Regions from separate parts of the Synechococcus sp. N19 genome, predicted to be linked through region 1. Evidence: predicted binding sites of a transcription regulator. Region 1 holds the regulator's gene; each other region holds the start of a gene.
The links. Region 1 encodes NtcA, which controls nitrogen genes in cyanobacteria. Its sites were predicted from a motif close to GTANCNNNNGNTAC; they were not measured.
Positions count from the first base shown of each region.

Region 1 (5,240 bases):
GATTACACCTTCATGGTCCGGGCCAGGTTCTGAGCGAGAACCTCGGAGCAGGCTCAGGCCATCTCAGGCGGCATTGCAGGTGCTCCTCAAGCATCACCAAAGCTGCAACAGCATCCAGATCCACCGGTGGAATGCGCAGTCCTGCCGGCAGCATCCGTCGCCAACCTCGAGCCGGCCATAGCGCCCAGTAACGCTGTCTCGCCCTCAGGGTTGTTCCCTGCTCCGGAACCACGGTGAGATGGCCCAGCCGTTCCAGTCGCTGGATCCAGGCTCGGCTTCCCGTGCCATCGCCGATCAGGATGCGATCGAGAGCTTGGTCTTGACTCCAGTGCTCCAACCAGGGTTCGACGGCCTCCGGGGCCAGCACATGCCCTTCGCGCACGAGGCCGAGCTGAAGATCGGCCAGCACAAGACCACATTTGCAGCGGCCTGGATCGAGGACGGCCACCCGTTTCATGGGGAGGCCTGAATGGAGACGACGACGGGATCGGCACTGTCGCTGACCCCTGCGGAAATCACGTCCAAGACCACGCTTTGGCTCGGTCCTTCCATCAGGGTCTGGGCCAGTTGGGAGAGGGCTGATCCATCGAATTGAAGGCCCTCGGTCAGGGACCCCCGCCGCTGCACCTCGGCATAGGCCGAGGCCAAGAGAAGGTTCAGCCGTGTGCGAATGCCCTCTGGAGTGCGTTCATTCGGTTGGAGTGTGGTGGTGGCCAGCACATCTCCGCGTTGGGTCACCGGCCGGTTCGGACGCACTTCTGGGAAGGCATACACCGCTGTTTCACCCCGCAGCACATTGGTGGCTGAGCGCAGCGAGATCACCCAGGTCTCCGGTTTGCGGATGATGCTTTGCAGGCGTTCCACATCGCTGCGCGGAACGCGGATTAACTGGCGTTCTGGTGCTTCGCCAGGTCGCACTTTCCCGTAGGCGTTGAGATTGGCCTCCTGCAACAGCCTGTCGACAGCCTGTTTGGCCTGGTCCGGAGCATCGAGTCGAACCGTTGCTCTTGCCAAGGTCTGTCCGCTGCTGATCACCACCGATCCACGCCGCAAGGCGACCAGATTGCGTTCCAGTTCTTTGAGTTCCTGCTCACCGGCACGGATGCGGCTGCGAACGCTGTTGAGTTCGGCTTCCGTGCGCTGGATGTCCGCATCGCGGGAGGCGATGTCCTGGCTGAGACGTTCACGTTCGGTTTCGAGTTGGGCCAGCTCCTTCTGAAGAGGAGCCAGTTCGAGGCGCAGGGTGTTGGCCCGTTGCTGTGATTGCTCGAGCTCAATGGCGATCCGTTTGGTTTCCGTTTGGGTCTTGTCCCGTTCCCGCTCGGCTGCCTTCAGCTGCTGACGGCTGTCTTGGAGTTTCTCCTGCAGGGCATCCAGTTCAAACAGGCCCACCCGCAACTGCCGGCTCACCAGAAGCATCAGGCCAAGTGAGAGTGCGCTGATCAGGCTGCCGGTCAACACCGTGATCAAAACGGCGGTGCGCCGTGGGCGCATGCTGAACAAACTCAGTCGCGCTTTGCCGACGCGGCTGCCCAAGCGGTCGCCCAGGGTCGACAGCACGCCCCCGAGCACCAACAGAACCAGAATCAGTGCCCAGCCGCTCATCGCTGCACAAGTCGGGCGATGGCAGGCCTAGCTGAAGCGTTTGGCCAGCGCGATCGGATCCAGAACGGTGATTTTCTTGCGGTCAATCTGAACCAGACCGGATTGACGCAAGTCTCCCAGCAGACGCGTGATTGTGACGCGTGTTGAGCCAATTGCTTCAGCGATGGCCTGATGGGACAGGCGCAGGTCGATGGTGATGCCCAGCTGATCTGCCACGCCGAAGTCCCTGCAAAGCACCAGCAGGAAGCTCACCAGTCGGGATGACATGTCCCGATGGGTGAGGGTTTCAATCATCGTCTCGGTCTGCAGAATCCGGCTGGAGAGACCCTGAAGCAAGCGCAGGCCAACGCTGGTGTCTGCTTCGATGGCGGCCTTCACGGAGGTCGCTGGTGCCGTCACCATTTCGACCCGGGTGAAGGCCACAGCGTGATAGAAGCGGTCGGACCGTTGGCCTGTCAGCAGTGACAGCACCCCGAAGAGGCTGTTCTCGCGGAGCAGGGCCACGGTGATCTCTTCTCCCGATTCGTAGACGCGGGACAGACGAACGGCCCCCCGGCGGATCAGGTACACCCGTTCTGCGGGATCTCCAGGGAAAAAGATGGTCTTGTTGCGATCCACCAGTTCACTGCTGGCGCCATCGAGATCCCGGATGATCTCCAGCAGAGAACGGTTGGCGGGCTCTGCGCTGGGAGCTGGAGCCACCATCTGCGGGGCGTATCGGCTGAAACCTCGGCTACTGGTCATGACAACCCCCTGGTGTGGCGAAGTTACGGAGCCGGCGGTGGCCGCCATGTAGCGGTTATTACGTAACGCTGCTGTGCTCGTTGAAGGCCTGGCGTTGCGCCTGCATCAGGGATGTCAATCCCGGCTCTGCTAAATCCAGCAGCTCATTGAGTTGGCTGCGACTGAAGGGCGCACCCTCCGCAGTTCCCTGGATTTCCAGCAGACGGCCATCGCCGGACTGCACAACGTTCAGGTCCACCTCGGCTCGGCTGTCTTCACTGTAGTCCAGATCCAGCAAGGCCTGGCCATCAACCAAGCCAACGGATACAGCCGCCACCTGATCGATCAGGGGCGATTGCTCCAGCACTCCCTGGTCCACCAGGGATCGGCAGGCTTGGTCCAGGGCGAGCCAAGCCCCGGTGATCGAGGCCGTCCGGGTGCCGGCGTCCGCTTGGATCACGTCGCAGTCGATCAGCAAGGTGCGCTCCCCTAGACGCTCCATGTCGATTACGGCGCGCAGGCTTCGGCCGATCAGCCGCTGAATTTCCTGGGTGCGACCCGAGAGTTTCATCAGCTCCCGTGATTGCCGCTGTGGGGTGGATCCGGGCAGCAACCGGTATTCGGCGCTGAGCCATCCCAATCCTTCTCCCTTGCGCCAGCGGGGAACCTTGTCCTCCAAGCAAACGCTGCAGAGAACAGCGGTTCGGCCGGTGTGAACCACAAGGGAGCTCAAGGCAAACCCCATGGGATTCCAGGTCACCGAGAACGGTCGCAACTGCTGCGGGCGACGGCTATCAGTGCGTTGTTCAGGGGATTGGCTCATCGGTGGTGTGCAGTTTGTCAAGCCTCGCAGGCGGTTGGTTCTCGCCCTGTCCAAACACCATGGGTGGTGTCAATCCCCTTGTGGAATGTGATCTCGCCGCTACATTCAAGGTCTTGCCGGGGTCGCCCGGACAGATGCTTCCGTGATGACCACAAGCCTCGCCGACCCCCAATCCTTCCAAAATTCCCTGGATCGGGATCAGCAGGCCTTGCAACGGGCGGGCCTGAGGCCCTTGCCTGCCGTCTCTGATCCGCCACCCCTACATCTGGTGGCTCCCGAAGGGCAGCTGCAAGTGCATACGGCGCCTTATCGAGGCAGTTTCGCCAGTGTTCTCAGCCAGGCCATGCGAGCTGCCGGCTTGGGCAGTCGTGTTCTGATCAGTCAGTTCCTCAAAGGGGGCGTGCAGCAGGGACCGGCCGGCCGGGTGCAGCTCTGCGGAGGCCTCGTCTGGCTGCGGCCGGAAGTGCCCCTCTGCCTTTCCTCGCCGGGGCATCCCGGTGGTGCGGAGGCGGTGGCTGAGGTTTGGTCCATCTGCCGTCAGCATCTGATCCAGGGAGATCTCGACCAGCTGGTGTTGGATGAACTCGGCCTTGCCGTGGCCTTCGGATACCTGGATGAAGCGGACGTGATTGCAGCCCTTGAGCAGCGGCCCGCTTCGATGGATGTGATCATCACTGGACCTGCAATCCCCGCCGGTGTGGTGGAGATGGCAGATCAAGTCACGGAGTTGCGCCGAGGTTTCTGATGCTCAAGTGCGATCGCTGGATCACTGAACAGGCCGGGCAGGGAATGATCGAGCCATTCCAGAGCGGTTTGGTCCGTCACCTTGAGCCGGAGCAGAAGCTGCGGCCAGTGCTGAGTTTTGGTTGCTCCTCCTACGGCTACGACCTACGCCTTTCTCCCCAGGAATTTCTGATCTTCCGGCATGTTCCAGGCACGGTAATGAACCCCAAGCGGTTCAACCCGGCCAACCTCGAACCCACTCCCCTTCATGAGGATGAAGACGGGCGATATTTCATTCTCCCGGCCCATTCCTATGGCCTCGGTGTGGCCTTAGAGAAGTTGAGGGTTCCCCCCAACATCACCGTGATCTGTTTGGGCAAGAGCACCTATGCCCGCCTTGGAATCATCGTGAACACCACCCCGGCAGAAGCGAGCTGGGAGGGTCACCTCACCCTTGAATTCAGCAACAGTTCTGGTGCTGACTGCCGCATCTATGCCGATGAGGGCATCTGTCAGCTGCTGTTTTTTGAGGGTGATCCCTGCTCGACCACCTATAGCGATCGACAAGGCAAGTACCAGCACCAACCGGAACGGGTGACGCTGGCCAAGGTCTAGTTCTTTCTGATTAGGGGGCCAAACGCGCTCGGTGCAGCCTGCTCTTCTCGTACCAGGCTGCAAATTCAGGGGCCCACTCCACCATGTGGGGCCACATCAGATCACAGAGCTGGCGGATCTCCAGCTGGGCATCGAGCTTGGCACGCAGGTCCATGAAGTGCAGGAACGCCCGCAGGCTGAAGCTCACCACAAAATGCTGGCGGTAGTCGAAGGGAAGGATGCCGCGGGCGTGCTCCTCGGAGAAGCCCGCCCTGAGCAGATCCCTGTAGCGCTCGGCGGCGCTCCGGCAGAGATCAAGATCCTGTTGGCGTAGTGCTTCGGTGTAGGCGTATTTCTTGCCCTGCCGATCGCTGTACTCGCCGATGGGCCGCAGATAGAACACCTCTTCCAGGTCCAGGGCTCCATCCGCTGCACGGCAGATGCGTTCACCGGTGTAACGCATCGACTGCACATCGAAGCTCACCCCAACCCGGTGGGTGCGGGCCTGCTGCATCACCGAGTGCGGGAACCAGCCCACGTTCAGCACGATCTGAGCATGCTCCATCGGGCCGTAGTGGCCGCGCTCTCCAGACAGCAGGCGTTTCACACAGATCTCTCCAGCCCGCTGCTCATCGGGCCAGTTGGCACGATCTCCGGCCACGAATCCTTCGCTGTAGTCCTGATGCATGGCGGCGTACACGCATTGCTGCGGGTTCGGAGTAGCTGCGATCAGATCGACCCGAAAGCGGTCCATGGGAGCGTCAGAGTGACG
Region 1 is NZ_UCNR01000007.1:138,828-144,067, forward strand. Features, by position in the region: gene DXY02_RS04025 (DUF3146 family protein) at 1-33, shown strand, start outside; gene DXY02_RS04030 (resolvase) at 11-457, opposite strand; gene DXY02_RS04035 (DUF3084 domain-containing protein) at 454-1,605, opposite strand; gene ntcA (global nitrogen regulator NtcA) at 1,633-2,349, opposite strand; gene rph (ribonuclease PH) at 2,408-3,151, opposite strand; gene DXY02_RS04050 (cob(I)yrinic acid a,c-diamide adenosyltransferase) at 3,297-3,896, shown strand; gene dcd (dCTP deaminase) at 3,896-4,489, shown strand; gene thyX (FAD-dependent thymidylate synthase) at 4,500-5,222, opposite strand.

Region 2 (5,240 bases), on a different contig from region 1:
CGGAACCCTCAGCCTGATCTGCATCAATGCCGGCATCGGCCTGATGATCGACAGCGGACTGACCCGAGGCTTTCCAGGGCGACGTCAGAACTGATCAGGGCGCCCAGGTTCAGGACGAAAAATTCTCAGGAAGCAACCGCCTGCAATTCGAGGGTGCGGTCTGGGGTTTCCAATGCATGAATCTGCCACCGTGCTCGTTCAGAGCAGGTTTCCAACACCCGATCTAGATCATCCGATGCGTGCTTCGGCGACGCGTAGGGACCGATATGACGGGTGCCAAGACCATCCTTAATGGTCAGCAGATACATACAACCCTCCTCTCACCGACTGATCGTAAGCATGGACTGAAGCATCGTCGATGGCCGGAAACCCGTCTGTTCACTGAGAACTTGCTGAATCAATCAGGTTGCCGCGCTTAATCTTTTCAACAGGTTGGATGTTGGTTTCTTAAGGAATTCGACCAGATTTGATCAAGTAACGGGCGGCAAATCCCCTGGAGCGATACGGGGTATCGCTCCATTTCATTGGGCTCAGTTGGCTTCAGTGACAGCCGCTGGAGCAGCAGACCTGCCAGACATCTCACGCAGAGAGCCAGCAGCGCAAAGGGTTGAAAGCGCGATCGCAACCAGGGCGGCGCTGTTGATCAGCTTGAGCGCGACGGGCAGATGGGTGTTGACCATCTCGCGGACGTTTGCCATGAAAAAAGTTCATAGTGAACATGCTCATGGTGCGGCCCCTGTCAACGCCGCGAGGGCGCCCGCAGCGCCTGGCCTTTTGTCGTAATAGCGACGACCAGCCACGGGAGCCCAGGCCATCCTGCGGTGGCTCCTTTCGGTGAAGGGGCAATGCGTCGAGCGGGGGTACTTAGGGAACACCCCCTCTTTTTTTGGGCATCAGGCCACAAGAACAAGGGCGACGTTCAGAATCGCCAACCCCACCAGGAACACCGCCGCCAGCAACGCGGCTTCGGGGAAGAATTTGGCAATCACAAAACCCACCCCAAGAAACACCGAGGAGATCACGATGGCGGTGAGATCCGATCCCATCGGCGAATGCTGACTGGCTCGCCCACAGGATGTCGGGATCTTCCTTGGACCGTGGCTTGCCTCCATCCGACTACCCAACAAAAAGCCCCTGCCCTTGAAAGGGGGCAGGGGCAGGAACCAACGGGTGCTTCGGGCTACTTGGTGTAGGTGACGCCCCGGTAGGTGAGGGTGCGGCGGCTTTCGCCGATAAGTTCCTGGCGACAGGTGTTGTAGTGCTCGCGGCGGTAGGTCAATTCAACGCAGGCCTTGGGAGTGGCTGGAGCTGCTGCGTAGATGTGGCCTCGATAGAGAAGTGCAGTCATTGGATGTTCCTCGAAGAAATCCAAGTCCCCGTTCCATGGCTTGGAGCATCTGCGCCCCCCTCAAGAGGGGGTGAACGTTTTGTAGCAACAGCTACAAACTACTTATAAGACAGCCGTCAAGCCCGTGCCGTTCGCGCGAATACACACCGCCCCTTGATCAAGGCCCCTACTCGATCAACAGCCCTTCTCAATCAACAGCCGGAAGAGACAGGCGCACTGGTGGGCCATCCATCCATCGACCAGATCACATCCGAGACCGCATCGGCATTGATCCATTTGATGACGCCCGTATCCACGTCAGCCACCTGAAACAGCGACGGAAGCCTGGGGTGGCGAGCACTTCCCTCGCAGAAGAGCACCTGCCCCATCCACCAATCCCCTTGATCGAGCTGGTCTCCAGCGACGATCACAAAGTGCCCTGGGCGGACGTGGAGAAAGGGAGCCTCCGCCTTCACCGCGAGATCACCGTGATCAACCGACATGAGCCACCCAGAAATTAGTACACCTGTACTCATAGCCATGGCGATATGGGTTTGGCAAGCCGTCAATCGCGCTGGCGTTGAAGCGCAGACGTGTTGCCAGACACTGACGTAAGCACTTTTGCTCCCGGACGTTGACCCGTGGGCGTCTAGGTTTCGACAGTCTTCAGACCCGTAGGCCCCCTCTCGATCGCACAAGGCCCTGAGCCTGCCGCCGTCTAGAACGCCAATCGATGACTGACCGCACTCTCAGCATTTCCGATGCCCTGCGCGAAGCGCAGCTGCAGCGCCTGGAAGCCTCTCTGGCCTGCAAGGCGGCATCCAAGCCTCAGGCCACGACACAGCCAGCAAAAGAGAAGGACAAGGACGCCAAAGCAAGCGACTGATCGCAACAGTCCCCACGCATTCCTTGATCAGATCGGCATATTGAGGAGCATCCGGCAACTGCCGGTGTCCTCAAGTGCTGTGCTGTGGAGTCGCTGCTCTCGATCCTGTTGGGCGTCGCCCTCGCGTGGGCGATCACGCGGGTGATCATCTGGCTGAGCGACCGTGCCCGCATCCGCGGGCGCTCAGCCGAGGAATGAGGCTGCGGCAGCCCTACTTCCCCCAGGCGTTACCGGAGCGAGCGTTGTCGCCCCAGACGCTGTCGAGTCTGCGGTCACGACCGCAGCTGAACCGGTAGAAGTTGTATTTGACGGCGTTGTTCTCCGCGTAGTTCTGGTGGCAGGAGTTCAATATGTCGACCTAAACAGTTGATATACATAGCAACGTCGCACAGAGAAGCAGGCAGCATCTGGATTGCCATACCAGGCTCAACCATGACAAATGATCTTTGCCGCAGGGCTTGTTGCGACGCTTGCTGAGTCCTAAGGAGTTAAATCACACTGCAATTGTACATATTTAGGCACATACGCCAAGGCGCCCAGCTGATTTCAAGTGTTCCACGAATCTTTACCCTGCTGTCTTCTCGAAGAGCAAGAACTTTATTCAAATCTTGACTACTATATTTACAAAAAAGGTGACCAAATTCACTGTCGCCCTCAATGGCTACGCTTTCATCATCAACTTTGTCTACTCTTCCAAATACAGGTGCATTTTTAATGTGGTAATTTTTCGTTGCCAATTCATTTTCACTAAAAAGCTCGTGAATTGCATTGACGTTATATACAGTTATTTCAGCGAGTGCTTAAGGGCAAACAACCCTGTCGCTAGCACCAAGAGAATGCCAGCTTTTTCCAGGAGTTTTAGTGGTTTCGTCCGCCATCGCCTATCTCCAAAATTTTTATCATCGATCCCTAAGGATTATGTGCTTTGACATAGGAAGGGTTACGAGAGTAATTGCTGAGGCTAATAGGGTCAGACTCAGGTCAATTCCATTCAGCATTGGATCGAGCTTTTGCGCCCCAAATATCATCTAGTCGCTTATCTCTTCCACATGCCCAGCGGTAGTAGTTGTACTTCAGGGCATTATTTTGAGCATAATTTTGGTGGTACCCCTCGGCAGGCCAGAAACGAGCCACCTGCCGGAGCTCCACCTTCAAAGCAGACCGTGGTTGTCCGAGCTCGCGGGCCGCCGCCGCCGCACTGATCTCAGCAGCCAGAGCCTGAGCGTCATCAGCCGTGAAGATCACCGGCCGGTAGGAATCGCCGCGGTCGCAGAACTGGCCGCCGCCATCGAGGGGGTCCACATTGCGCCAATAGCTGCGCAGCAGCTCCGCGTAGCTGATCTGATCCTGGTCAAAACGCACCTGCACCGCTTCCTGATGACCAGTCGTCTCACTGCTCACCTGCCGGTAGGTGGGGCGCTCCAGCTGCCCGCCGCTGTAGCCGCTCACGGCATCACGCACCCCGGGCAGATGTTCCAGGTCGTGCTCCAAACACCAGAAACAGCCACCGGCAAAGACCGCCGTCTGCAGCTCAGCCATGGCGCGCTGGGGCCAGCTGAGCAGCATCAGGCAGGTGAACAGCAGCAGCAGGGTTCGTTTCATCCGATCACCTGATCAAAGATGGCCTTGGCCGCCCGCTCGGTGACCCCAGGAGCACCCAGGGTGGTCCGCAGCCGCGCGTACCCCACCAGCATGGCCTGGCGCTCCGGTGTAGCAGTCAACAGGGGGAGCGCCCTCTCCACCAAGGCTTCGGCCGTGAGTTCGTCCTGCAGCAGTTCCGGCACCAACCGCTGCTTGAGCAACAGATTCACCGGCGAAATGTGATCCACCTGGAAGCGCAGCACGTGGCGGGCAACCCAGGCCGTCAGTCGGCTCACGCGGTACCCCACCACCTGGGGAACCCCCTGCAGGGCCAGCTCCAGATTCACCGTGCCGGATTTGCCCAAGGCGAGATCCGCAGCCGCACAGAAGGTGGTCTTCAACCCATCCGCTTCAGCAGCGGGAATCACCCGGGCGTTGCGCACGCCGGCCTCCTGCAGCGCTGCAGCCAGGGGCGCTTCGAACTGTGCAAGCCCAGCGGGCAGCAGCACCTGAAGATCAGGATGGCTTTGCTGCAACAAGGCCGCCGCCTGGGCCAACGGTGGCATCAGATAGCGCAACTCTTGGGTCCGCGAGGCCGGCAGCAACAACAGCACTGGGGCATCAGGGTCCAGACCCATTTGGCGGCGGGCGCTGGCGCGATCGGGCATGTTCTGAAAGTTGTCCAGCAACGGATGGCCCACCCAGCTCACATCCGCACCGCGGGCGCCATAGAACTCGGCCTCAGCAGGGAAAACCGCCAGTACCTTGTCGGTGAATTCGATCAATCGAGTGCTGCTGCCATCACCAAAGCGCCAGGCCCATTCCTGGGGGGCGATGTAATAGGTGATCGGAAGCTCGGGTTGCTGGCGCCGCAGCCGCGTGCCCAAGCGCACATTGGCCCCGACATAGTCGATCAGCACCAACCCATCAAGGGGCTTGTCCTCCAACAGCGCATCCACCCGGGCCTGTTGCCGCAGCGTGGGAAGAATCAAGGGAAGGGCCTCCCACAGGCCGATCGCCCCCATGGGCGCGGTGTCGGCGATCAACACGGCACCCGCCGCTTCCATGCGCGGGCCACCCAGAGCCAGCACCTCCAGCTCAAGTCCCCGTCGTTCCGCCTCCAACCGCAAGGCGCGAATCAACAGGCTGCCCTGCAGATCACCGGAGACCTCCCCGGTGCTGATCAGCAGCCGAACCATCAGCGGCCCTGCACCGGCATCGGCCCCCGTCGACCCTGACCCGTGGAGGCTTCAAGGAACCTGCAGAAGTGCTCAGCCGCCGGCAGCAAGGGCTGGCTTCTGGCCTGCTGAAGCGCATCGGCAATCACCAGGTCAGAGCGATACATCAGGGTCCAGATCTCCTGAAGCTGCTTGAGTTCAGCACCGTCATGGTTGGCAGCTAGGCCACGGCGCCGCAGGCCCACACGGTTCAAACCCCGCACGCGGC
Region 2 is NZ_UCNR01000018.1:91,956-97,195, forward strand. Features, by position in the region: gene DXY02_RS11390 (hypothetical protein) at 1-94, shown strand, start outside; gene DXY02_RS11395 (hypothetical protein) at 126-308, opposite strand; gene DXY02_RS12770 (hypothetical protein) at 531-698, opposite strand; gene DXY02_RS12775 (hypothetical protein) at 894-1,046, opposite strand; gene DXY02_RS11400 (DUF4278 domain-containing protein) at 1,181-1,348, opposite strand; gene DXY02_RS11405 (DUF3104 domain-containing protein) at 1,540-1,830, opposite strand; gene DXY02_RS12780 (hypothetical protein) at 2,061-2,213, shown strand; partial or broken gene DXY02_RS12865 (peptide-methionine (S)-S-oxide reductase) at 2,425-2,550, opposite strand; gene msrA (peptide-methionine (S)-S-oxide reductase MsrA) at 3,195-3,815, opposite strand; gene lpxB (lipid-A-disaccharide synthase) at 3,812-4,993, opposite strand; gene lpxA (acyl-ACP--UDP-N-acetylglucosamine O-acyltransferase) at 4,993-5,240, opposite strand, start outside.
Region 2: DXY02_RS11400 (DUF4278 domain-containing protein) is a predicted target of NtcA. The motif match lies at 1,430-1,443, and genes of this name have one in related genera.

Region 3 (5,240 bases), on a different contig from region 1:
GATTCAAAGCCTCAAGCACTTGAGCTCGAATCCCGCCGAGACGAAACCAAGCTTGAACGGCATCGGCCTTGCAGGTGTAAGGCCGCCAGTCGTCTTCATCCATCCGCCGTTGGATGTGGCGCATCACCCGTTCAGCGACGACACGATCGCTGGATGCCTGCAGAACGATCTGCCGGCCCTTTAGCTCAAACGTGTCACTCATTCTTTGGGGGCTTGATCAGCTCACCGGTCTGCAACGACACCACTGCGAAGCTGCCCACAAAAACCACCGCCACCAGTGCGAGGAAGGCCGCTGTGAGATTGCTGATCTCAAGCTGCCCGAGCATGAAGGCAAAGAAGGTCGTCATCAAAAGCAGCAACAGCTTTTGAACTTAAACGGACTCGTCGTTGTTCAGATTGCCAAGAACCACGCCTGCCATCGACAAACCAATGGCAAGCATCACCACGGCTTCGATCATGCGGCTTTGGTGGAGATGCTCGGCGTCTTGAGCAGAACCGCCGCAGCGGATGCAGTAACCGTCGCCTGTCCAGAGGAAGCGGATTGCGCCTGGGGCTGCCAGGTGGATGCTGCTGAGCAACGGGTGGGATTCTTCAACCAAGAACTGCGACCCATCAACCTTCAATCAGCTGAGGTAAGGATTACGGCTGAAGCTCAGAAGATCTGTCTGATTGGCGACCGACACCAAAAGTGAGCTGTTTCTTGATCAAGCACTAATGGCGTCAGGCGTTGCTGCCGACAAGCGATCACGGATCTGAACAGCAGTCTGGCAATAGGCTGCCCATCCCCCCATGCGCCTCAGATCGGCATGGCCACGGTCATCGACGGCATTCGACACACAAACACCCTCCACCTCCGCTTTTTCAAACGCCGCCAACAAGGGGATTTCCGCCTGCATCACATCCACATCAAAACCCTCCAAAATTTGGCGTGCTTCCTGCGCAAGGCGTTGTTTTCGGCTGTCCACCTTCACCAACAATGCGGCATGCATGGTGTCCATCTGCCTGAGGATTGAGGAGAGTTCAACAGTGAGCTCAACCGATCTCGCTTGCGGCGTAGTGGGCAGCAAAACAAGATCTGCTCCGGCCGAAAGATTCTTGAGTTCATCTTCGTGGCTACTGGCCTGCCCGTCGGTGATGATCACTTGGGAATGGCGGGTGGCCTTTGCTGCAGCCTCCACAGACACAACCTCAAATGGAAGCATCCCCCGGGCTGCGTAGGCGGTTGCCGAGCGGTTGCGATCCGCATCAACAACACACACCGACAGGCCCTGCTGGGCCCAGACACAAGCTAAATAAATGCTGGTGCAGGTTTTTGCCACACCACCCTTCTGGCCAAAGACAGTCAAAAACATGGCTGAGGTTCAGATGCGCGGAATGATCGCGTCGTTGGGGAAGAACTCTTCAAACACACAGATGCGGTCGGCCCAACGGGCCTCCACTTCCAAACGCATCAGGCGATTGCGCACCCACATCAAGGTGTCGACATCAATCGGTTTATGGAACTTGTGCTGCTGCGCCTTCACCCAATCATCCTTGCTCTGAGAGCTGTTCATAACCGCGAAAACTGACCTGCCCACACCGTACGGATGGCGTCCTTCGGCGCCATGAGCTTCACACTGAGTAAGCATCAAGGATCACTCAATCGCAGCCGAACTGTTCAGCAGAACAACGAATTAATGGAAGCTTTGAGTCCAAGCCAGAGCGATAAGGGCCTGAACCTCGTGATCGGTAGCCGATCCATCATTCCGACCATTCAAGCGGCGACAGAATTAATTCAATTCACCTTCAGCCGTGATGACCCAGAAAGCACCTCAACTCAAGCCACGCCCGGTGCACACTCCACCGAAACGCGCTTGAAGCACTTAAAGGCCTGAATCAACCCATCGGAGCTGAACAGATTTCCTGTTCTGTAACAGCACGAACGACACGTGGATTGACACCACCCTTATAAAGGATTTGTAGCAACTGCTACGCAATCACGTTCACCTCGTCTTCGGCGAGGCGCAGTTCGACTCAGGCCATGGAACGGGGACCTGAGCTTGCTTCGAGGAACCCATCATGACCCTGACCTATCGCGGCCAGAAGTACAACCAGAACAACGCTGCTGCATCCAACGTTCAGCGTCCGGTTCTTGTTTATCGCGGTCAGAAAGTCGCCCGCTGACAACAGCACGACGACCTCTTACAAGCCCCGCCTCGGCGGGGCTTTTTTATGGCTCATTTGCCTTCAGGATCTGGCTATTTTGCCTTCCAACGTTCAAACCAAACGGCGACGGCGAGGGACACACCCACGGCAAAGCCAGCACCAATCAGCACCACACCAACTTCCACCGGCATCAACACCACCTGTTGCTGCCCCAGATCATCGGACAAAAGCGTTACTGAACCAACGACTGATACGCCTCATTGACGCGTCGAAACGCCTCAGCAGAACCGCCGAGATCGGGATGGTGCTGCTTCACTAGTTTTCGATGCGCCTGCTTGATCTCAGCGAGGGACGCGTTGGCCTCCAAGCCCAACACCCTTAAAGCGGCACGGCGTGGATCACGGGCGTGGCCATCGTCCTGACGATCCGTTTGACGTTGGTCCGTTCGGGTGCGGCGACCCTGCCGCCTTGAACCTGATTGGTCCTGACGCTGACGCAACTGCTCCACCACACGCTGTGGATCCTCATCCAGCCATTCACTGGCGCGAACCCCAAACAAGGCAAACGCCGCCAGAACGGCCGTTGTTTGCTTGTTCGGCTTGGCTCCCACCGCCGCCATGAGATCTGTTCCCAGCCCCCGAACCAACCGATCCAACCGCTGTTCAAGGGTTAAGTGGGCAGGAAAACCACTGCGGTTGAGCTGCTCGATCAACAGCTCCAATCCGCGCTGACGTAGTGCCGTCCATCCCGGCTGCTGAGCCAGGGCCTGCCCCCAGGCCCGCACCTGTTGGCTGCTGATGCGCGGTGGAACTTGTGCCGATGGCTCACTCCAGGGGCGATGGGATCTGGGCTCCGTACGAATGCGTTGGCGTTGCTGACGTTGCAGTCGCTCCAACTCACGGTTAAGCCGCAACACCTCGCGACGCAAAGCGTCGTTCTCTGCCAGCAACGCCTCAACATTGCTAGTGACGCGTTGTTCAGGGCGTCCGCCTGACCACTGACGCGGATCAAAGCCCAAAACGTGTCTCCAGCCTCACCATGGCAACAACTCACCATTGGCATGCCAGAAGCTGCCGCTGGTGGCCATGGTCAAGCCATCGATCCGGGCCAACAGCCCCTTCACCGACTGCTCGGGGGGGATCCCGCTGGGATTGAAGCGAATCATGCGAGTGCGCACCAATCCGGGATGCAAGATCGCCACGGCGATGCCCCGCTGTTCCAGATCAATCGCCAACGACTTTCCGGCCATGTTGAGCGCCACCTTCGACATCCGATAGCCATAGGAGCCACCCGAACTGTTGTCGTCGATGGAGCCCATGCGGCTGGTCATCAGCACCAACTTCGCTCCGTTGGGCATCTGATCCACCAACGCCCTGGCCAGCAGCAAAGGAGCAAGGGCGTTCACCTCAAACTGGCGGCGAATCCCGGAGGGATCCAAATCCATCAGGCCCATCGACTGCAAAATCCCGGCATTGAGGATGACGCCATCGAGGGGCAAACCATCCAGTCGCTGCACCAGGTCATCAATGGCTTGGCTGTCGCTCAACTCAAGGCCGGCTTCCACCCGCACCCCCAGGCACTCCAGTTCATCACTGGTTTGACGGCAAACGGCCACCACGTCATCGCCACGGGCCTTGAGCTGCCTGCAGTATTCCAAGCCGATTCCACGGTTTGCGCCGGTGACCAGAAACGTCGCCATCGGAAGTTTCAGCAACCGCCATCCTGCCGGCTCTTGCGTCGATCCCCTGAAGCGATCACGCCGGAAAATCCCCCTCGACGCCGTACTGGTGCAAACACTGTTTCACAGTGAGCACGGAGACCGTGCTGCCGGTCTCTGCATCCACCAGCAGATAAGGACAGCCCCGCAGCACGCAGCGTCGCCTTGCGTCGATGTAGGCATCAAAAGCGTTGGCATGGGAACACTCCTCCACCCAACCTTCACTGCTGAGATACCGCGTGAGGATCATGCCCACAGACGCCTGGGCCACCGGTTATGGCTCAGGACATTTCACATCCAAGAAAGAGCCTTGAAGTCTTCGGGATCGCAACGGCTCGGGAAACGCCGAAGCAAGCCAGATCAATGGGGTTCAGCTGATCCCTGCACAACGGTGACCACCTGATTCCAGGTGGCATGCACCACGCGATAGGTCTTCAACGTGGCGCGCGATTTGGTGCGGGCATTCACAAAGGCTTTGAACTCCGTTTTGAAGCAGATCTCCTGGATCCACTGCCCTCCTGTATCAAGCCTCTCGATGCAATACATCAGAGATCTAGCGGTTAAAAACATCACAACCGCAAAACATTTGCTGAGCACAAAATCGAAAGGTGCTGTTCGGGATCAATCAAAAAAAAGCCCCCGCGCTTGGCGGAGGCTCAGGTGGTGTGAGGAGTCGACGATTTTGCAACAGCCGACCCCGATTTCATAGCTCGATTTCAGATCAGCAGCGGCCCCGGCCACAAAGCTTTATCCACTACAGATAAAGAACACTGGCGCGACAACGCCGGAGCGCATCACGCACAGCCTCCAGCCTCGTTTCTTCCGGCAGATGCAGTCCGGCAGGCACCACCATCTCGTCGTTCGCATCCAGATGAACCCGTGCCGAGAACCAGGTGCCAGGTCCAGGCACAGACGCACGGCAGATCGGATCCTGGTTTGTGTCCAAACGTCGCTCGATCAACCAACCCTCCACCCGATCCAAGGGCTGAAACGACGTGGAGGCAGAGGCGACAGGCGCCATCAGAGTGAGCAGCAACAAACGCAGGACCTGCATCACAAGGCTGGGGCGAGCGAAGCGCACCCATCGTCACAGAGAACACCGGTTCAACCGCGCCGTTGCGTTAGAAGGGCTGCGTCGCGGAGCCGTCGATGCCGTTATTTCGCTGTGAAGGGTGCTCCATGCGCATCGAGCGCTCGATGGCGGCGTACTGGCGCAACAAGGGGAAATTGCTGTGCTCATCGTGTCTCGACCGTCAGGAGATGCCTGTGAAAACGGCCGAGGGCGGCCGAAAGCAAGGTTCTTCCGAATTCCGTGCCAACAGCAACAAAAGCTGACGCCAGCTGTGGGAATGATGCTCAAGTCGTTCCCTCCCCCTGA
Region 3 is NZ_UCNR01000015.1:15,844-21,083, reverse strand. Features, by position in the region: gene DXY02_RS08760 (hypothetical protein) at 1-202, opposite strand, end outside; gene DXY02_RS12615 (hypothetical protein) at 195-347, opposite strand; gene DXY02_RS08755 (hypothetical protein) at 372-578, opposite strand; gene DXY02_RS08750 (ParA family protein) at 705-1,352, opposite strand; gene DXY02_RS08745 (hypothetical protein) at 1,362-1,553, opposite strand; gene DXY02_RS08740 (hypothetical protein) at 1,587-1,874, shown strand; gene DXY02_RS08735 (DUF4278 domain-containing protein) at 2,059-2,163, shown strand; gene DXY02_RS13095 (hypothetical protein) at 2,238-2,372, opposite strand; gene DXY02_RS08730 (J domain-containing protein) at 2,378-3,163, opposite strand; gene DXY02_RS08725 (SDR family oxidoreductase) at 3,179-3,844, opposite strand; gene DXY02_RS08720 (hypothetical protein) at 3,900-4,133, opposite strand; gene DXY02_RS08715 (hypothetical protein) at 4,223-4,408, opposite strand; gene DXY02_RS08710 (hypothetical protein) at 4,617-4,916, opposite strand; gene DXY02_RS08705 (hypothetical protein) at 5,042-5,197, shown strand.
Region 3: DXY02_RS08735 (DUF4278 domain-containing protein) is a predicted target of NtcA. The motif match lies at 1,959-1,972, and genes of this name have one in related genera.